DNA from 2 places in the Marinagarivorans sp. genome. Region 2 is predicted to be linked to the other one. Evidence: predicted binding sites of a transcription regulator. Region 2 holds the regulator's gene; the other holds the start of a gene.
What was found. Region 2 encodes FliA, which starts transcription of late flagellar genes. Its sites were predicted from a motif close to TAAAGTTATNNNNNNNNCGGCCGATANCC; they were not measured.
Positions count from the first base shown of each region.

Region 1: pomA (flagellar motor protein PomA) is a predicted target of FliA. The motif match lies at 2,550-2,578, and genes of this name have one in related genera.

Region 1 covers NZ_CEXWTU010000082.1:176-10,931, forward strand. The annotation lists gene AC3A8L_RS10720 (aspartyl/asparaginyl beta-hydroxylase domain-containing protein) at 69-986, shown strand; gene AC3A8L_RS10725 (polyprenyl synthetase family protein) at 1,054-1,923, opposite strand; gene AC3A8L_RS10730 (exodeoxyribonuclease VII small subunit) at 1,945-2,190, opposite strand; gene AC3A8L_RS10735 (hypothetical protein) at 2,177-2,347, opposite strand; gene pomA (flagellar motor protein PomA) at 2,814-3,572, shown strand; gene AC3A8L_RS10745 (flagellar motor protein MotB) at 3,593-4,579, shown strand; gene AC3A8L_RS10750 (PilZ domain-containing protein) at 4,589-5,125, shown strand; gene AC3A8L_RS10755 (5-oxoprolinase subunit C family protein) at 5,148-6,083, opposite strand; gene pxpB (5-oxoprolinase subunit PxpB) at 6,087-6,845, opposite strand; gene AC3A8L_RS10765 (YhdP family phospholipid transporter) at 6,885-10,756, opposite strand, start outside.
Region 2 covers NZ_CEXWTU010000012.1:32,024-42,779, reverse strand. The annotation lists gene AC3A8L_RS03015 (nucleotide sugar dehydrogenase) at 1-366, shown strand, start outside; gene flhA (flagellar biosynthesis protein FlhA) at 673-2,910, shown strand; gene flhF (flagellar biosynthesis GTPase FlhF) at 2,975-4,504, shown strand; gene AC3A8L_RS03000 (MinD/ParA family protein) at 4,617-5,438, shown strand; gene AC3A8L_RS02995 (RNA polymerase sigma factor FliA) at 5,456-6,172, shown strand; gene cheY (chemotaxis response regulator CheY) at 6,481-6,864, shown strand; gene AC3A8L_RS02985 (protein phosphatase CheZ) at 6,906-7,703, shown strand; gene AC3A8L_RS02980 (chemotaxis protein CheA) at 7,713-10,070, shown strand; gene AC3A8L_RS02975 (protein-glutamate methylesterase/protein-glutamine glutaminase) at 10,724-10,756, shown strand, end outside.

The DNA of each region.
Region 1 (10,756 bases), on a different contig from region 2:
AAACGTATTTATTAGCCGAAACCTTACGAACTTGCTAAAATGCCGCCCCCTATTAATGGAGGTGTGTTTTGTCTGATTTCACAATCCCTAGCGGCGCCTGGGTTTTATTGGTTTTTGCCATGGGTGGCTGCTACGTGCATTTTCGTGGCAAGGTGCGGCATCGCTTCTCGCGGCAACTGTTCGACCACTCAACGGTGATGTCGCCTATTAACTGCTTGATGTATCTTTTTTCAAAGGCGCCCTCTACGCCCTACCACAACCCTCAAGACTACCCTGCCCTAAAGGTACTGGAAGACAACTGGGAGATTATTCGGGATGAGGCTTTGGCCTTGCAGGCCGAGCAGCGCATTGTGGCTTCGCAGAACTTGGACGATGTTGGTTTTAATTCGTTTTTTCGTACAGGCTGGAAGCGTTTTTACTTGAAGTGGTACGGCAACGATCTAACCTCGGCCAATGACATGTGCCCCAAAACCGTGGCACTGCTAAAACAAGTTCCCTCTATTAAAGCGGCCATGTTTGCTTCCCTGCCGCCAGGCGCTAAGTTGCAGCAACACCGCGACCCTTATGCGGGCTCACTGCGCTACCACTTGGCACTCACTGCCCCAGGTGATGAGGACTGCGCAATTTATGTGGATGGCGAACCCTATGTATGGCACGACGGGAAATCGGTGATGTTTGATGAGACGTTTATTCACTACGCCAGAAATGACACCGACAAACAACGGATTGTATTGTTTTGTGATGTTGTAAGGCCCATGTGGTTTGCACCGGCAGCATGGCTTAATGCGGCTTTTTCGCGCATTGTCATGGGCGCAGCAGTCTCTAAAAATCAGCCGGGCGATAAAGTAGGCGCTATCAATAAGTTGTTTGGCTACGTGTACGGTATTCGCTTGGTCGGCAAAAAGATCAAGGTTAAAAACAAGCCTTTGTATTACCTACTGAAATACCTATTGTTTGCACTGATTATCTGGGGTTTATTTTTCTAACCAATAACAATCTATCCATAATAAAAAAGGCGCATTACCGCCTTTTTTGTGTTTGGCGCCATGCAGGTTATTTCTCGCGGGCAATAATGTAGTGCGCTATCGCCGCCAACAAGTCTGGTTCCGGTAATATTTTTAATGCCGCTAACGCTTGACCCAACAATTGCTGCGCCTTATTGCGGGCGCCGTCTAATCCCAATAGGCTCACATAGGTCGGCTTGTTGTTCGCCGCATCGGCCCCCTGCTGCTTGCCTAGCGTTTGAGTATCGGCGGTAACATCCAGGATGTCGTCCTGCACCTGAAAAGCCAACCCCACCGCATCCGCATACTCCGCCAATGCCCGCAATTGCACGCTACTAGCGCCTGCAGACATTGCCCCTAGCTCTACACTCAACTCAATAAGCGCACCGGTTTTATGCTTATGCATATGGCTTAATTGCTCTAAGCTCAGTTGCTGCGCCACGGCACCGAGGTCAATCGCCTGCCCAACTACCATACCGCGGGCGCCGGCAGCTTTTGCCAAAGGCGCCACCATGGGTAATGTTTCTGACTGCGCAGCCAAACACTCAAAAGCAGAGCACTGCAGAGCATCACCCGCCAAAATTGCTGTAGCCTCGTCAAAGGCTTTGTGACAACTGGGCTTACCGCGGCGTAAATCATCATCATCCATCGCAGGTAGGTCGTCGTGAATCAAACTGTAAGCATGGATATATTCCACCGCCGCTGCCGCTGGCCATGTGAACGGTGTAATGCCACCGCAGGCCTTAGCGGCTGCCAGCACCAGAATGGGCCGTATGCGCTTGCCGCCATTTAACAAGCTGTAAGCCATCGCTTCGCGCAAGCGCTCACCGCCCGAGATAGGCGCTGGCAATGCCGCCGCAAGCTGCCGTTCTATTTCAGGTAAATGCTGGTTTATAAATTGAGCTAAGGAATCATTCACAATGGTGTTCTTTTTAAGCGCTTATTGATCGGCAGGGTCGACATCAAAAGGAACCGGCTCGTCGGTAGGGGTATTGCCCAGCAATATAGCCACTTTTTGTTCGGCCTCATCTAAGGCTTGCTGGCATTCTTGCGTTAACCTTACACCCTTTTCGAAGGCTTTAAGCGCATCATCCAAGCTAAGTTCACCACTTTCCATATCGCCTACCACAGACTCTAACGCCTCTAAAGACTTCTCAAAATGCGCCGTTTTTTTACGCGTAACCATGATACTCCTGAATCTCGACCATTATTAGATGCCGCACATTACCCAACTTACTCAGGCCGGTCAAACCTGACAATGACGGCATCAGCCCTAAAGCCCCATCCCAATAAGCCTTCTTAATTCGACTCCCATCAATTTCAGGAAGACCGGTTAAAACCATCTACACTCAAAGAGTGAATAACTGAAGCACAAGGCGGGAAGCGTTTATCCAAATTAGACGCTAAATTTTACTACTTCATCACAGCACACATGAATACATGGGTAGCGCAGTAATCGCTTGAGTCGCAGCAATGGGCAGTAAAGGACTCACAGCATGGGATAAGGTCCTCGACCTACGTTTATTCGCGCTGTAGTAGGAAAATTTAATTTTTATGCGCATCGGCCGATAACTGGGTAAGTAAAACGTTAGGGACGAGGCAATAATAGTTTGTCCAATTAGGCGAAGAGATCGGCATTCTTATCGAGGCGCTCGAAGGGGCGCATGCCGGGGCATGTAACGCTTTGAGCAACGAAGGTAAGGATGTCGAGATCAAGCATTAGTGGATGAAATATTGTTTCCTCGCCCCTTAAACGCCTCATAGGCCAATTGAACAAGCGGTACTGCAACCGAAACAAGGGAGCACAGAGTGGATTTAGCATCGTTAGTCGGGATTTTGGGCGCACTCGCGCTCATCGTAATCGCCATGTTGATGAGTGGCCAGCTCGGCATGTTCATCAACATACCCTCGATTGTTATCGTCGTAGGGGGGACTATTTTTGCTGTTATGGCAAAGTATGGGCTTGGGCAGTTTTTGGGCGCGATTAAAGTGGCCGGTAAAAGCTTTAAGTTCAACAGTACCGACCCCGTCGAACTTATCAACGAAGTAGTTGGCCTTGCCGACGAAGCACGTAAAGGCGGTTTGTTATCACTCGAGGGTAAGGAAGTCAGTAATGACTTTTTAAAGCGTGGCATTCAATTACTAGTAGACGGCCACGAACCCGACATCGTCAAAGCCCTACTCTCAAAAGATAAAAGCAAAGCCGAAGAACGGCACGCAATAGGCGCTTCTATTTTTGCCAATATGGCCGAGATGGCACCTGCCATGGGAATGATCGGTACACTTATTGGTTTGGTAGCCATGCTGGCCAACATGGACGACCCAAAATCGATTGGCCCAGCAATGGCCGTTGCCCTACTCACGACGCTCTATGGCGCTATTATTGCCAACGCCCTCTGTCAGCCGATGGCCGACAAACTCGCCTTGCGCGCCGCCGAAGAGGCCATGATTAAAAGCTTGGTGATCGATGCCCTTATTGCCATTCAAAACGGCCAAAACCCACGCGTGATCGACGGTATGCTGCGCAACTATCTTCCGGAGGGCAAGCGCGATCCCGGTGAAGAGTAATTCACCCGCGCTAACTCGCTATGAGTGATGAAGAAGAGGAAAAATGCAACTGCAAGGCTGGCCTGCCAGCCTGGATGGGCACCTTCGCCGATTTAATGTCGCTGCTGATGTGCTTTTTCGTATTGCTTTTATCTTTCTCTGAAATGGACGCCATGAAATTTAAGCGCTTGGCTGGCTCTATGGCGCAGGCCTTTGGCGTGCAAAACAAATTGAATGTCACTGACCCACCCAAAGGCACAAGCATTATTGCGCAGGAGTTTAGCCCGGGCCGCCCAGAGCCCACCCCCATCAATGAAATTTTTCAGACCACGCAAGACGTGACCGAAATGTCACTCAAGGTCGAGTGCTCCGAAGATTTTGACGTTGAACAGGGGGAGGAAGGCTACGATGCAGGGGTTAAAGCGCGCGTTAAAGAAGTGCTAGAAGAACTCGAAAAACAAACCGAACAAATTGCTTATGAGCTAGCCGATGCCCTAAGTGCACAGATTTTAGCCGGGCAAATTGAAATAGAAACCGAAGGCCGGAAAATTATTATCCGCATTCGCGAGCGCGGCTCGTTTGGCTCGGGCTCGGCTACACTCAAACCAGAATACCGCGATGCACTGCAAGAGGTTCAAGCCGTACTGGCTCTTAAGCCGGGTCACGTTAAGGTTGAAGGCCATACGGATAACATCCCCATTAAGACCGCCCGCTTCCGCTCTAACTGGGAATTATCTTCTGCGCGTGCCGTTTCAGTAGCGCATGAACTCATGCGTGGCAATGTGATTAACTCTCGTCGCTTTGAAGTCAGCGGCATGGCGGATACCAAGCCCCTTGAAAGTAATAATAACGCCGAAAGTCGCGCCAAAAACCGTCGCGTAGAAATTCTTATTTTACAAAGCTTAGACAATGACTTATCCGAAGATGATAAAGCCGTTTTGCAGTCGCCGGATGGTGCCGACATATTGCGAGACTTGAAACTCGAGCCCGACTACCTGTTCGAACTACAGCCGGAAGAAATTTTTTAGGAGCCTACAATGTCATCGGAACGTCGCCGTTATTTTCGTATTAACGATACCGTTAAATTGAGCTATCAAATTGTTCACTCGAAACAAGAAAGTACCGCTGACGACACTTTTGCGTTAATTGCTGATCAAGACCGGCGCATGGAAATTTTAATCGCGGAACAAAAGCATGCTCACCCCGAGCTTATCGAACTCATCGCTTTATTAAACCAAAAAATAGAGCGTTTAACCCAAGTCGACAAAACCTCAAAAACAACACTTGCCTACCGCGCACGCAAAGTGAACATGAGCGCCTGCGGCTTAGCTTTTGCTGAAGACGGAGCGCTGGATGTTGGCGCGCACCTGCGTTTATTTTTGGTCCTCGATGATGGCGAAAAGATGGAAGTTGACGGTTTACTGGTAGATTGCCATCAAGGTGGTGACGATGATTATATTTGGCGCGTCGACTTTTTAAATTTACGCGAAGCTAGCCAAGAAAAATTAATTCAACATGTTGTTCGCAGGCAAAGCACACTTCTAGCCGAACGCCGCAATCAAAGCTCGCCCTAGAAAAAACTTTGTACTCTGCAAGCTATGCACCAAAAAAAACATAGCGCTCACGCAATTGTCGCAGTGCTTGCTCTCGTGAAATTACTGTGAAATTTACAGCCTCTCCTGGCCGGCATTGTGCCAAACGCCCGCCCCCTAAACGCGACAAACACCCCAATAGCGGGTAGCCGCCCATAGTTTGCCGGTCTTTTAATAAAACAATCGGCTGGCCATCCGGCGGAAGCTGCACCGCACCATAGGGCATGCCAGCGCTAATGCATTGATCAGTTTGCTTGCCAGCCATAGTAATGGGATTTCCCGTTAAACGGCAGCCCATGCGATTTGTGGCCGGCGATACTGTAAATATTTGCGCAAGCATTGAATCACGCTTAAAAGAGGCATCCGCTCTAGGAATAAAAGGAATATCCTGGCCGTTATGACGGGGAATGTAATCTTTTCGCACTAAACGAAGAGGAATACTGGATTGCGATTCACGATAACCAATACATTGCGTTACTTGCAATGCCCGCCCGTTAAACGGGCCAATACTTTCGCGCTCGCAAACACTGGCGCTGCCACACACTCGTCGCACATTAAAACCACCCTGTACGGCCAAGTAATTAATAAGCCCTGCTTTCGGTAACGACAAGCGCAACACATCGCCGGCCCCCACGCGAAAACTTTGCCAATTAGGCAGAGGCTTATCATTTAAAAAGGCTTCGACATTAGCGCCGGTTATGGCCGCTAGTGTCGGTGCCGTAAAGGCGAGAGCCACCTGCCCCAAGGTGATTTCTAAAGCGGCACAAGCTTCAGGGTTTTTTAAGGTATTCCCCACCAAATGATTAGCCCATAAATAAGCCATTTCGTCGGCTGCGCCGCTTTCGCAGATACCAAGGTGCGACCAACCTTTACGCCCTAAATCTTGCGTTGTGATTTTGCCGCTCGCTTTAAGTATTTGTACCAAACCAAAACGTGACATTATTTATGGCCACCCGTTATTGCTTAAGTCGCGGCATAATTCTTCGTAAACCTCATGGGTTACCGATTCAAAGCGTACACTTTGCCCAACGACAAAAATACTCGCTTGCGCTACTGGGCGCTGAAGATCAAAACAGACGCGTGGCGTGCGGCCAATAATATTCCAGCCGCCGGGCGAGTCGCTCGGGTAAATGCCCGTTTGATTATCCGCAATCCCCACCGAACCCGCCACCACGCTATGGCGCGGCGTTGTAAGTCTGGGCCTTGCAATACGGGAGTCAACAAAACCCAAGTATGGAAAGCCAGGCGCAAAACCTAAAGCACACACGGTATAGGTTTTTTGAGTGTGTAACGCTATAACCTCTTCAATAGAGAGGTCAGCACTATGGGCTAACGCTTGCAAATCGGGGCCAACCTCAGGGTGATAGCAAACGGGAATTGTTAGCACGGTTTTATTAATACTTTGATCCTGAACGCTCGCCAGCAGATCGCACTTTATGCGTTGAATTATCGCTTCAGCTAACGTATCCGGCGCTATCAATATAAAATCGACAACGATCATTAAAGCGTTATAGCTAGGAATACTTTCGAGAATATAAACCGAAAAGTGCTTGCTTACACTTAAATGGACAGCAGAAATTATTTGCGTTAAAGCTAAACTTGGAGGGGCCTTGAACCTTAAACTAAAGGTATGCTCGTTGTGCCAAATTAGCTCGACATCATGATTCACGACACAGGAGTGATTAATGTTTGAAGTTGTCATTGATGCGCTTAATCACTGATTTAGAGGCAGGTACTGGAACTATTCTGGCTCGGTTGAGGCTGGTTTATCACGGGCATGCCCTTCGAATATCTTATCGACTTCAAGTTTGGGGTCGTCCCAGCCACCCGTCACGTTGTAACGTACACTGGCTAATTCATCAACCTGCTCTTTGAAAAGTTTACCCACTACATAAACACCCAGCGCCGCAGGTAAGCCTGCGGTGAGCGCAGCGGCTACGGCTAAGTTACCCGCAATAGGTAGAGTCGCGACTAATTGACTATCAATAGTTTGCGACCTTAAGTAAATATCACCCACCAGCTGTAAATCGGCCGATGTGGTATCAACGACCAATGGCGTTTCCGTTTTAATTTTAACGGTTTCTTTTTGAAAATAAAGTTTACCGGTAACCGTATCGTAGCTTAAACCCTCAGGCCGTAAATCTGAAAAGTCCAATCGCAGCCTACGTACTAAGGTATCAAAATTCAGTAAGGATATAAGCCTTAACAAAGAACGATCGTCGCCGGTATCACCTTGAATAAAATGACCATTATTAAGTTGTAAGGCGACAGTACCCGCAAGGCTATTCAGGTTTAACTGATCCGGGTGCCCAGGCCAATTCAAACTAACATTGAAGGTAGCGGTATCACTCGCAAGCGCCCTAGGATAATCAAAATTTTCTAACACGCCGCCTATATCCGCCGTATTTATCACACCGCTAAAACTACTTTCCCATTCATTAGCATTGCGTTTATAAATGGCTAAGGTTCCGTCGGTCGTCTTTAAACCACGAATGTTGCCACGAATGTGCTTAGCCACTAAACCTCGGTGCTCGGGCCGATAGTCAAAGGCAATATGTCCCCAGCCTTGCCCACCAAAGGCCAGTTCATCAATGCGCACATTTGTAGGTTCCAAATTTTCCAACGCTAAATTAGCAATAAAACTTTGCTGTTCACGATTGGGGTCACTGTCTTCATCGGGGCTCGGTAAGTGTAAATACTCAAAATGCAGTTCGGCCGGACGATTGTTATTAAAACGCCGATAATTGGCCACTGCTTTGGGTGTCTCTAGATCAAAGTACCAAGAATCCTCAAGTTCTTTTCCCCACAACGCGACATCGTCAACAACTAGCTCGCCCAATGTAACTTGCTTCGCACGTATCCCCATTGAGAAAATAGGCGCCTTCACGAGGGTTTTATTAGCTGGCGTGAGCTTTGACGATGTTTGAGCACCGGAAGCGAGATCCTCGGCAGTTTCAACATCGGGCTCAAGCGACGTTAATGCCTCGATGTACTCCAAGACAAAGTCGCTCCACGGCCCAGCATCAATTTCACCGATATTGCCATGCAAGCGAATACTCCCTTCACGCAGACGATTAGGTTCGCCAAAGCTAACATCCATCGCCCTGAAGTTACCCTTGTCCATCATCAACTTTGATGAAATATCAAAAGCAGAGTTAACGGTAAGATAACTGCTTGTCGAATTGCGAGGCGCTTCGTATTCCACCGTTAAGGCGTGCGCCTGGTCTGCAAGTTTGCTGTACGGCGCTGGAAAATCGAATGTGACACCCTGCAACTGCGAGGTGACTGTTAATTCGACCCCTTGCGCAGGGTGGTCGAAGGGCAGCTTTAATGCACCGCTGACATCAGCCTGGCCATGCATATAATTAAAGATTGGTCGCTTTAACCAACCCTTTAAATCTGCCACATCTGCGCGCCCCGAAAATTCCAGCTGCAGTACTCGCCCTACGTCATCCCCTACGGTTATGAGATTACCCTGAACAGGTTGCTGCCATAACGTCGCTGCAATATTTTTAGCAGTGAGACCTTCCTGAGTGTGATAACGAATATCACCCTTAACGTTATTAAACGTTAAGTCCAACTCAGACAACTGAAAAATTCCGCTATCAATAGTGGCTCGAATATCTTGCCAACCATCACGGAGCCCACCTTCGAGCGGAATAAATAATTCCACATTACCGATATAAGAGCCACTGGCTTGAAATTGTGCGAGCGCTTCACCGGCGATATCTTGCACCGGGCTAGAACGCAATAAAGCCAGCGCCTGTTCAGTATCGCCGCTAGCGTCACCTGTAATGGACAGTGCCACTTTATCATCATGGGTTTTAACCAGTGCCACCCGGCCGTTGGTTAGGGTATTCCCTGACAACTCCCCTTTATCTATGGTCACCGCTAAATCCAAATCATCAACTAATAATGCGGCTTCTGCATTTTTAAGCACCGGCCAAGCGGGGTCGAAAGCGAGTTCGCCGCTGTGTATTTTCATACTCAACTGTAAACTGCGTGGGCGTATTGGTTTACCCAATAAAGATCCACGGTAAATAAAGCCACCATCGGTCAGCTCACCGTCTTTAATGCTTTGCCCTAACCAACTATAAAGAGAATCGGGAATCGTATAAGGAACGTACGCGTCGTGATAACGCACAATACTCTCACGCATGCCCACCATGAGTATCATTTCAGGTTCGACATTTTCGAGGGGTTTAGTCGGTAAACTTAAATATAAATAACCCGAGCCATCACCGCTCTCACCTTTTAATTTGAGCAGGCCGGATGTCACATGAACCATTGAAGATTCTAAATTAACAAACCAGGCCACCTCGCCAGAAGCCTGATAAAAATCGAGCGGCTTTTTATAGACCACCGGGTAATGCATCACGAAACCATCGTTAGCATCAATCACCATTCGTCCGTTAAAGGCTGTTGATTCAACAAAACCTGTGGCATGGCGAACTTGTGGCGCGCCCTGCCAGCTTTCGACCGAAGCCTCAAAAACATTCGCCTTTAAATTAAAGTACCCCTGTTCAGCCGTGGTGAGTGTTACACCAATGTCGCGAAGCGTTCCGCCAGGCTGTAATAAATCTTGCAGCTTCGCAACGGTATTATTAAGGTTCAAAGCTCCTACCGCTTGACTCCAAGCGGTGACATCTAACTCACGAATACGCAACTCCGCCGGCCTATTCAAGCCCGCACGCAGCTCTATATCCAAAGGCGGTATTTTGGTTTGCGGCCAGGTTAACCCCAGATTAGAAATTTGGGTCAATAGGCCATCCTGTTTATCCCACCGGCCCGTAAATTTAAACTGAGGAATAGCCGGCGCCTCAGCTTCACCGGGTAATTTGAAAGGCAAACCAGACGCTTTACCGCCGCCATTAAAATCAAACCCTTTAGCCGTGGAACCTTCAAACCAAAATTGGAAATCCATCCGGCTGCCGTCACTCCACAAGCCGGGCTCTATATCAAACCCTTTATGCAAACCCGTTGCCGCAACTACTTTTTGCAGTGGGAATTGCTGTAACTGCAAATAACCACTCGCCTCGAAATTTTTATCGTCACGCGGATCACCTTGCCCCTCTACGACAAAATAAAGCGCATTAGAATCGGTATCGACATCCATTTTTGCTTTTAAACGGTGAAAGTTTGCATCATTTTCTAGCGACACCGAAGGGATTGTCATTTCGGCAATATGGCCCGTACGAAAACGCATCACCAAAGAAGTTTCGTTCAACTCTAGGCGGCGGCCAAACAAGAAAATATCTAACGGATCATCGATGGTGAAATTGCTATCCCCGGCCGAAGATTGCGGTAAACCGACCACCCCCCAAGCTCCGTCATCGGCCTGAACCATCTCTACGCGCAGGCCTTCAAAATCCAATTTACCTAATGCCAACCGCCAATCTTTAAAGGTGGCCAATAAATTAATTTGTGCCGATAAGCGCGCAGCATACAGTTCGCCCTCGTAAGGACCGCCGCTAACACGAACATCACGCAATGCAATCGCGGGGCGTAAACCATCCCAGCTGGCCTCGATTTCTTCTACCGTAATTTTAGCGTTGAGACGTGCAGAGAGTTGATCTTCGAATAGCGATTTATAATCGTTCAGGTAAGGAAATG
Region 2 (10,756 bases):
GTGCCAAACAACATTATTCGCGCGATTGTTGATTCAAATACCACCCGTAAAGACTTTGTTGCCGATGCCATTGTGCGAAAAAATCCAAAGCGCGTGGGCATCTACCGTTTGATTATGAAAGCCGGGTCAGATAATTTCCGGGCTTCGTCTATTCAGGGGGTCATGAAGCGTATCAAAGCCAAAGGCATTGAAGTCGTTATCTACGAGCCAGTTTTGACTGAGTCCGAATTTTTTCATTCTAAAGTGATGACTGACCTCGACGAGTTCAAAGCGAGCTGCGATGTGATTGTGGCAAACCGTATGGTTGATGACATTCGCGATGTGGCGGATAAGGTTTACACCCGCGATTTGTTTGGTAGTGACTAAGGGCCGTGCATGAAATAACTTCCCGCTTTTGAATTCCTGTGTGCATGCTTGCCTTCGTTAAAAATATTTGCAATAGCCGGCTATTACGCCATATTTTTGCCTCGCCAAGCAAGCACCCATAAACCCAAATTCCAGCAACTTATTTCGTGCACGCCCCTAACTACCACCTGACTCGATTTCGCTTGTTTTAACACCATCATAAAAGCCCGTATCACCTTGAGTGATGCGGGCTTTTTTCATTTCGGAACACATCTTGCGATAGTCCAAACATAACGTTTTTTTTCGTCAAAGTTTGGGCGGTTTTTGATGTCGATTTCTCTGTTTCAACACCTGCGGCAAGTACCGCGAACCATGACACGCGACAAAGCGGTTCGCGGCGCTAGAGCAATGTGGCACGGTAATTTATCCGTGCCAATCCTACTGCTCATGCTGCTTGGCATGATGACAATGCCACTGCCTCCATTCTTACTGGATGCTTTTTTCTCGTTCAATATAGCGCTCTCCATCGTTGTTCTGCTGGTCAGCGTTTATACCCTCAAACCTACAGACTTTGCCATTTTCCCGACGATTCTTTTAGTCGCGACATTGTTACGTTTAGCGTTGAATGTGGCGTCTACACGTGTTGTCTTGCTAGAAGGGCACAACGGTGGCGATGCGGCGGGTAAGGTGATTCAAGCGTTTGGTGAAGTGGTAATAGGCGGTAACTTCGCGGTGGGTTTAGTGGTGTTTATTATTCTAGTCATCATTAACTTTGTTGTGGTTACCAAGGGTGCAGGGCGTATCTCTGAGGTGAGCGCACGTTTCACCTTGGATGCAATGCCTGGCAAACAAATGGCGATTGATGCTGATTTGAATGCGGGCTTAATCGACCAAGACGAAGCGCGTATTCGCCGCGCAGAAGTGTCGCAAGAAGCCGATTTTTACGGCTCTATGGATGGTGCCAGTAAGTTTGTACGCGGAGATTCCGTTGCCGGTATTTTAATTCTCATTATCAATATTATTGGCGGTTTGATCGTCGGTATGGCTCAGCATTCGCTGGAATTTTCGGACGCCTTGGAAAAATATGTGTTGCTAACCATTGGCGATGGTCTGGTCGCGCAAGTGCCTTCACTGCTGCTCTCCACAGCGGCTGCCATTATGGTAACGCGGGTGAATAGCTCCGAAGACCTGGGGAATCAGGTGACGGGGCAAATGTTTGCTTCACCCAAAGCATTGGGTGTTGCGGCAATGATTTTGGCCATCATGGGCTCTATTCCCGGTATGCCGCACGTAGCATTTTTAGGTTTGGCGGCTATCTGTGGCTCGCTCGCTTATTACATTCACTTTAAGCGTGATGTGGCAGAGATGGTGGTTGATGAGGCTGATGATCGCGGCTTGGGCGCAAGAACAATTAATGGCGAGCCTGCACCCATGATGCCAAATAGCGGCGGCGCTAATACTCCCGCGCTAGAGCACAACCCTGCAACCGAAGAACCTGTTGAGGTGAGCTGGGATGATGTTAAACCCGTGGATATTCTGGGTTTAGAAGTGGGCTACCGTTTGATTCCCTTGGTGGATAAAAACCAACGTGGTGAATTGTTGGGTCGTATAAAGGGGGTGCGTAAAAAGCTCTCTCAAGATGTTGGCTTTTTGATACCGCCTGTTCATATCCGAGACAACCTCGACCTGTTACCTAATGCTTACCGCATTACCTTAATGGGGGTTGAAGTGGGTGGCGGAGAAGTATTTGCTGACAAGTTTATGGCGATTAATCCCGGCGAAGTCTTTGGCCCGTTGAATGGCTCTGCGGCTAAAGACCCGGCTTTTGGCTTGGATGCGATATGGATTGACGATAACCAAAAAGATCAGGCTCAAACCTTAGGCTATACCGTGGTAGATACTTCCACCGTGGTTGCAACCCACTTAAATCAACTGGTGCAAAAGCATACCCACGAGCTCATGGGCCATGAAGATGTGCAAAAGTGGTTAGATTTATTGGCAGAGCAATCGCCCAAATTGGTAGAGGAGTTAGTGCCTAACACGCTCTCCGTTAACCAGTTACTTAAGGTTCTTCAGAATTTATTGCGTGAGCAGGTCAGTATTCGCGATAAGCGCTCAATTGTAGAAGCCTTAGCGGCCCATGGTGATAAAAATGGTGATGTGGCGGCTTTAACAAGCCATGCCCGCGTCGCACTCTGTCGGCAAATTGTTCAAAGTATTATCGGTAACGAGCCAACTTTAAACGTTATTACCTTAGATGCATCACTGGAACACTTGTTGCTACAGTCACTACAACAAGCACAAAAAGTTGGCGCGGACCCTTCAAACTTTATCGAGCCGCAATTAGCCGAAAGGCTTAATCACTCGTTAATTGAAGCGTCCAATAAGTTAGAAGCGGCAGGCGTTGCACAAATTTTACTCGTGGCCGCTCCGATTCGTTCAATGCTGGTGAAGTTTACGCGCTTTAGTTTGCCGGAGCTTCATGTGCTCGGGTACAACGAAATACCGGATAACAAAGAGATTTCGATTCAAGCCAGTGTTGGCGGCGAGCTACAGAAAGGGTAAACCCCAAGGATAGCGCGCTAGCACAATAGGATTACAGTTTTAGCTGAGTAGGTGGAGGTAGGTTATGACAACAAAGCGATTTATTGCGAGCGATATGAGCCGCGCATTAAAAAAAGTGCGCGAAGAGCTTGGGCCAGATGCCATTATATTGTCGAGTAAACGTGCCGAAAAAGGGGTGGAAATTATTGCCACCTTGGACGATACACCACCTTCACCAGCCAAAGCCGCTAAAAAACGTTTCGCGGCCTCTTTTGATGATGAACTCGACCAGCCTTTGGCCAGTGATACTGAGTGGGAGGAGCACCACAATGCGCAGCGTGTCGCGTCCAATACGCGCGTATCTGCTGCCGCGCCTTCGAAAGAGTCTGATCGTAGCGAGTCTAGTTATTTACCCGAAAATAATTCATCACTAGCCCGTTTTAGCGAATCTACGTCGGTGAATGCCGAGCGCCTAGCGAATGAAATACAAGCCGCGCACGAGCGAATGTTGGCGGCCAAAGGGCAGGCGGCTTCGGCAATAGATATTACCGATGAAGACTACGATTTACCGCTCAAACCTACAGCGCCCAAACAGAATGTTGCCGATCCATTTTCGATTCCCGAGATGTCGCAAAATCGACAAGTGGCCAGTTTTGCCCAGCAAGTTAAAGCGCGTGGTTTAGATGATGATCATACGGCAGAGCAAAATAAACAATTGCATAGCCTGTACGACGAAATTGCCGAAATGCGCATGCTATTGGAAGAGCAAGTCTGGCAAAAACAATATGCTCCACGCGCAGAGTCAAACCTCTTAACCGGTCGCGCGCGACAGCTTGCTGCGCAGTTGGATCAATTAGGTTTGTCGCCGGCATTAGTAAAAAGCTTATTAGTGTGTGCCGACGATAATGAACGCCTGCCAAATTGCTGGCGCAAAGCGCTCGCTATGTTAGCGCGCAGGCTTCCTATCGACGCTAGAGACCCTATTGAGCAAGGCGGCACTTTTGCATTCGTCGGTCCAACCGGGGTTGGCAAAACGACAACTGTGGCGAAGTTAGCGGCGCGTTATGTACTTAATCATGGTCGTGGCAAAGTCGCGATTGTGACGACTGATACCTATCGCGTGGGCGCCCACGATCAGCTCAAAGCTTTAGGTCGTATTTTGCAGGTACCTGTTCGTTCTATTGAAGGGGAGCACCAACTCAATGCGGTGCTATCTAGCCTTAAGCAGTATGAGTTGGTGCTGGTTGATACGGCGGGATTCCGCCAGGGCGACCCAAAGCAAATAGAGCAGGAATCGCTGATCGATGCTTGTTCTGGGCTACAACGTATTTTGGTTTTGGCGGCTAATAGTCAGCAGCAAATACTTAAAGCTTCTTTGCATGCCTACAGCAGTAGCCCCTTACGCGGTTGCATATTTACTAAGCTGGATGAGTGCGCAAGTTTGGGAGAGGCCTTTGGCGCTGTTTGCAGCCACGAAGTACCGGTGTTGTATTCTGCTGCAGGCCAAGAAATTCCCGATGATATCCATGTGGTCTCATCGAGTGACTTAGTCGCGCAAGCCGTAAAATTGGCTCGCCAGTATGACAACAGTCGTCAGACGTTATCAGCTAACTGATGTACGGCCGTGCAAGCGCATAAGTAGCCTCTATACTTTATGAGGCACGTTGTTTTTTTTGTTAAGTCGGCCTTGTTGCAGGGTCGTAATTGGTCTTAAGGATGTCGAGTTTATGAGTAATCATCCCGTAAAAGTAATCGCTGTAACTGGCGGCAAAGGTGGCGTAGGCAAAACCAATCTATCGGTGAACTTAGGCATCGCTTTAGCCGAAATGCGTAGGCGAGTGGTACTTATGGATGCTGACTTAGGCTTGGCCAATGTCGATTTACTCTTGGGTTTGAATGCCCAGTTCAATTTGTCCGATGTATTAAGTGGTAAGCGCACCCTACAGCAAGTGATGTTGCATGGCCCCAGCGGTTTAAAAATAATTCCAGCTTCTTCAGGTGTGCAGAAGATGGCATCGTTATCGCCTGCAGAACATGCCGGTATTATCCATGCCTTTAGTCAAATTGCCGACCAGATGGACGTCTTGATTGTCGATACGGCGGCGGGTATTTCCGATACCGTTATTAGTTTTGTTCGCGCCGCACAAGAGGTTGTTGTTGTGGTTTGCGACGAGCCTTCTTCTATTACCGATGCCTACGCGCTAATGAAGGTCCTGAATAAGGAGCATGGCGTTACACGTTTTAGAGTCGTGGCTAATATGTGCCGTACCGTCGCCGAGGGGCAGCGTTTATTTGGCAAGCTAAATAGCGTTTGCGAGCGCTTCCTAGATGCATCTATTCAATATATTGGCGCTATCCCTTTTGATGAAAACTTACGCAAAGCGGTACAGGCCCGCAAACCCGTTTTAGAATTTGCGCCGCGCACTAAAGCATCGCAAGCGATTCGTATCGTGGCTCAAAAACTGGATCAATTGCCGGTACAGCGCAATGCAAAAGGACACTTAGAATTCTTTTTCGAGCGCCTGCTTTCTGTGAGCGGCCAGAATTAGTGGGTTTAGGGGCTCCTATGTACTCGCCAGCGCAAGTCAAACGCGACATCAACGTAGAGGATTACGCCTACCTTGTTAAGCGTATTGCCTACCATATGGTGGCGCGTATGCCGGCCTCGGTTCAAGTCGACGACTTAATTCAAGCAGGTATGGTGGGGTTGCTTGAGGCAGCACAGAAATTTCAAGATGATAAAGGCGCCGTTTTTGAAACCTATGCCGGTATTCGCATTCGCGGTGCAATTGTGGATGAGATGCGGCGGGGTGATTGGGCTCCGCGGTCGGTGCACCGTAATTCAAGACGAATCAACGAAGCTATTTTAAAAATAGAAGCGCAGACCGGTTCAGATGCGACCGATGTTCAAGTCGCCAACGTACTTGAAGTGAGCTTGGACGAATACCACAGCATGGCTCAGGATTGCGCCAGCACTAAATTATTCAGCTATGAAGATACTTTTGATGAGGAGGGAGACGAATTACTCACCTCCGAAGACTCTCGTCAGCATCAAAACCCTGCGGATACGGCACAGAAACAGGCTCTAAAGGCGGCGTTAACACAAGTGATTTCAGGCTTGAAAGAGCGAGAGCAAATGGTGCTCAGCTTATATTACGAACAAGAGTTAAACCTTAAAGAAATTGGTGAAGTCTTGGGGGTCAGCGAATCCCGGGTAAGCCAGATACTTAGCCAAACCGCCATGCGTATCCGTTCGCGCATGAGTGACTGGCAGCGACAGTAACCGTCCTCTCTATTTTCTGAATTACGCCAAAGCCACAAAAAAGCACGATTACCCCTCTTAAAAAGTCTTCTTCTTGAACAAATTATGTCGATGTGAATTGTATTTTTGGTGCCTTTCTTACGGACTTTCATTTCTCCTCGACTAAATTACAAGGAAAACTGGCTAGCTGCAGTTGACGAGCTAGACTTACGGTTACTTAACACGGATTTATCGCTTTTGTTTATGAACTGCCAGATGTTTGGGCGGAACATGATTGAAGGCTCCAACCGTTAATTAAAACTCAGGGTATTCCGTTTGCGGAGGTTGCATTGGACAAGAATATGAAAATCCTAATCGTTGATGATTTTTCAACAATGCGCAGGATTATTAAAAATCTTCTTAGGGACTTAGGCTTCACCAATACGCAGGAAGCGGATGATGGTGCAACGGCATTGCCAATGTTAAAAAGTGGCGATTTTGATTTTCTCGTCACCGATTGGAATATGCCGGGCATGACGGGCATAGAACTTTTAAAGCACGTACGCGCGGATGAACGACTCGTCACGCTGCCTGTTTTAATGGTGACGGCTGAAGCTAAGCGGGATCAAATTATTGAAGCCGCACAAGCTGGGGTAAACGGTTATGTGGTTAAGCCGTTTACAGCGCAGGTGCTCAAAGAAAAAATCGACAAAATCTTTGAACGCGTGGGCTAGTCCTTAGGGGTTAGTTTCTATTGCTTGTAAGGCGTTAAAATATGGAATCAACAGATAACTGGCATCACAACGAACGCTTCCTCGGGGAATTAAAAGACCGATCGGCGATACTTGTGGAGCAGCTGCAAAAAGATGATTACGAAGAAGCCTCGGCGGTTATTCGATCCATAATGGATTCCCGCGATGAACATTTATTTAATTCTGTCGGTCAATTAACGCGTGCATTACACAGCGCGATTGTTAATTTCAACGTAGATTCAGACGTTCAAAAAACCAGTGTCGGAAGTAACGATAGCGAAATGCAAGATGTTTCTGATCGTTTGAACTATGTCATAAAGATGACACAGGATGCTGCTGAAAAAACGATGGATCGCGTGGAGGCTGCTGCTCCCATCGCATTAAATTTGGGGTGCGAAGCAAAAACTCTAAAAGAAGAATGGGATAAATTGCGGCGCCGTGAAGTGAGTAAAGAAGAGTTTGCCGAGCTCTACGGTCGGATTGATGGGTTTCTATTGCAAATGACATTAGGCGCCGACGAACTCAATGAAAACCTACAGGCCATTATTCTAGAGCAAGGTTTTCAAGATTTAACCGGCCAGGTGCTTAAAAAAGTAATTGGTCTAGTCACCGATGTTGAAAATGAATTAGTCAACCTAATGCGTATCGCGGGTAAAGTTGAAGCTGTCACAGGCATCACGCGTGACGATAATTCGCCTAAGGCAAAAAAAGCCATTTTGCCTTGCGAAGCCGAAGGCCCACAAATCCATGCAGATACACGTGATGATGTCGTTAATGGTCAAGACGATGTTGATGACCTGCTATCGAGTTTAGGATTTTAAGGAGCATTTATGTCATTTGGTGAAGATGAAGAGATACTCCAGGATTTTCTTGTCGAGGCTGGTGAGATTCTTGATTTATTATCTGAACAGTTGGTGGAGTTAGAGCAGCGTCCTGAAGATAAAGACCTTCTTAATGCCATTTTCCGTGGTTTTCATACGGTGAAGGGTGGGGCAGGTTTTTTACAGCTGAATAATATGGTGACGTGCTGCCACGTTACTGAAAACCTTTTTGATATTTTGCGTAATGGCAAACGGCCAGTCACGTCTGAACTCATGGATGTTGTCTTGCAAGCATTGGATACTGTTAACTCTCAGTTTGACGATGTTCAGCACCGCAGGCCGCCGCTAGATCCACCTGCCGAGCTTGTTAGTCACTTGGGCCGCTTAGTTTCATGTGAAGACTTAAATACACCAGCGGCAGATGAAGTTGTAGCCGTACCAGATGCGCCAACGGCTGCAGCTACAGCTTCAGCAAATAGTGCTGAGGGTTTAAATTTATCGGATGATGAATATCAAGAATATATTGATGCCATTGCCGATAAACCATCTGAGACAAAAGCCGAAGTGCCGGCAGCAGCGCCAGCGCCCGCCGCCGGTAACGAAATATCAGAAGATGAATTCGAAAATCTTCTCGATCAACTTCATGGTAAAGGGGGTGGGCCTGGTGCAGAAAAAACGCCAGAGGTAAGTGCTAGTCCACCACCAGTAAGCGACGCATCCAATAGTAGCGATACGGCATCCTCTACCGCAAGCTCCGATGAAATTTCTGAGCATGAATTTGAGGCCTTACTAGACCAACTACACGGTTCAGGTAAAGGTCCTTCCCCTACCGCTACACCGGCAGCTGCTCCTTCAGCCACTCCTTCAGCCGTTGCAACACCCCAGCCACCAGCAAGCTCTGTGGGTGCGGATAATACCGATTTAATTAGTGATAGTGAGTTCGAAGACTTACTCGATCAGCTTCATGGTTCTGGCAAAGGGCCTACTGGAGATGCACCTAAACCATCGGCGCCTGTAAAGTCTGCTGCGCCACCACGTGCACCCACTCCACTACCACGTACATCCACTCCGCCGCCCGCTCCAGCTAGTAATAATGTAACCGCTATTAGTGCGGCTAAACCTGCACCTCCACCCGCACCACCACAGCCAGTCCGTGAGCCTGCTGTAGCGAGCGGCGGCGGCAGTGCGGCTGCACCCGCTGCCGAAGCGACGGTGCGTGTTGATACGCAGCGTCTTGATGACATTATGAATATGGTGGGAGAGCTTGTATTAGTCAGGAACCGCCTTGTAAGGTTGGGTTTGGATGCGAATGATGAATCATTATCTAAAGCGGTTAGTAATCTTGATGTTGTAACGGCCGATTTGCAAACCGCTGTGATGAAAACGCGGATGCAGCCAATTAAGAAAGTGTTTGGTCGCTTCCCCCGTGTAGTCCGAGATCTTGCTAGGAACTTGAAAAAGGAAATTACTTTAGAGCTCGTCGGTGAAGAAACCGATCTCGATAAAAACCTTGTGGAGGCGTTAGCCGACCCATTAGTTCACTTGGTGCGCAATAGCGTGGATCACGGTATCGAGTTACCTTCTGTTCGCGAGGAAAAGGGTAAGTCTCGTGTGGGTAAAGTGATATTGGCAGCCGAGCAAGAAGGCGATCATATTCTGTTATCGATCACTGATGATGGCGGCGGCATGGATCCAGATAAACTGCGAGAAAAAGCGGTTGAAAAGGGTTTGCTTGATCCCGATGCCGCGGCGCGATTATCAGATGTCGAAGCATTTAATTTAATTTTCGCGCCGGGTTTTTCCACAAAAACTGAAATTTCGGATGTTTCTGGCCGTGGCGTTGGCATGGATGTGGTTAAAACAAAAATCACCCAGCTTAACGGTTCTATTGATATTGAGTCTAAGTTAGGTGAAGGCACACGTATTGCCATTAAAGTTCCATTAACGTTAGCGATTATGCCTACCTTAATGATTATGCTGGGCAAACAAACCTTTGCACTACCTTTAGTTAGCGTGAATGAAATCTTTCATATGGATTTACGCAAAACAAATGTTGTTGATGGTCAGCAGTGCGTCACTATTCGCGAGAAAGCAATTCCTATTTTTCACCTTAAACGCTGGTTGGTAAAAGCTCCAACCTCTATTAACCCTGAAGAAGGGCATGTAGTGATCGTCAATGTGGGCACACGGAGAGTCGGCTTTATTGTTGATCAATTAATTGGTCAGGAAGAGGTAGTGATTAAACCGCTGGGTAAAATGCTACAGGGCACACCCGGAATGGCGGGTGCGACTATCACCGGTGATGGCACAATCGCTTTAATTTTAGATGTTCCCAGCATGCTGAGTAAGTATGCGGGTGCGATGTAAGGGGCGAGGCAATAATAGTTTGTCCAATTAGACGAAGGCACGCATGCCGGGGCCTATAGGACATAGGTCAGTAGGGTAACGCAGGAGCGGTTACCGAGGCATGTAACGCTTTGGGCAACGCGTTGAGGAAGTAGGAGGCAAGTATTATTGGATAAAGTATTTTTTCCTCGGCCCTAATGATCGTGTTTAAACCGTGGCTGTAGGGTTGGAATAGAAAGCGATAAGGGGCGTGCACGGAATAAGTTGCTGGAATTTGGGTTTTGGGGTGCTTGCTTGGCGAGGCGAAAATATGGCGTAATAGCCGGCTATTGCAAATATTTTTAACGAAGGCAAGCGTGCACTCAGTAATTCAAAAACGGGAAGTTATTTCATGCACGCCCCTAAGGGGCGAGGCAATAATAGTATATCCAATTAGGGGTAGAGTACGGCTTTCTTTCAGAGGCATGTAACGTTTGAGTAAGGAAGGTAAGGAAGTCGACATTAAGTATTTGTGGATGAAATATTGTTTCCTTGTTCCTACGGTCAATTATCTTTGGCTGTACTCGTTAATTTCTGAAGTTGCACCATGGGGTGTGTTTTATGAATTTATTTTTCATTGTAATAAAAGCAATGGTGGGGCGCTTAAGTATCAATGATTCATTGTGGGATGGCCTGTGACTTATACGGTTTTGGTTGTTGATGATTCT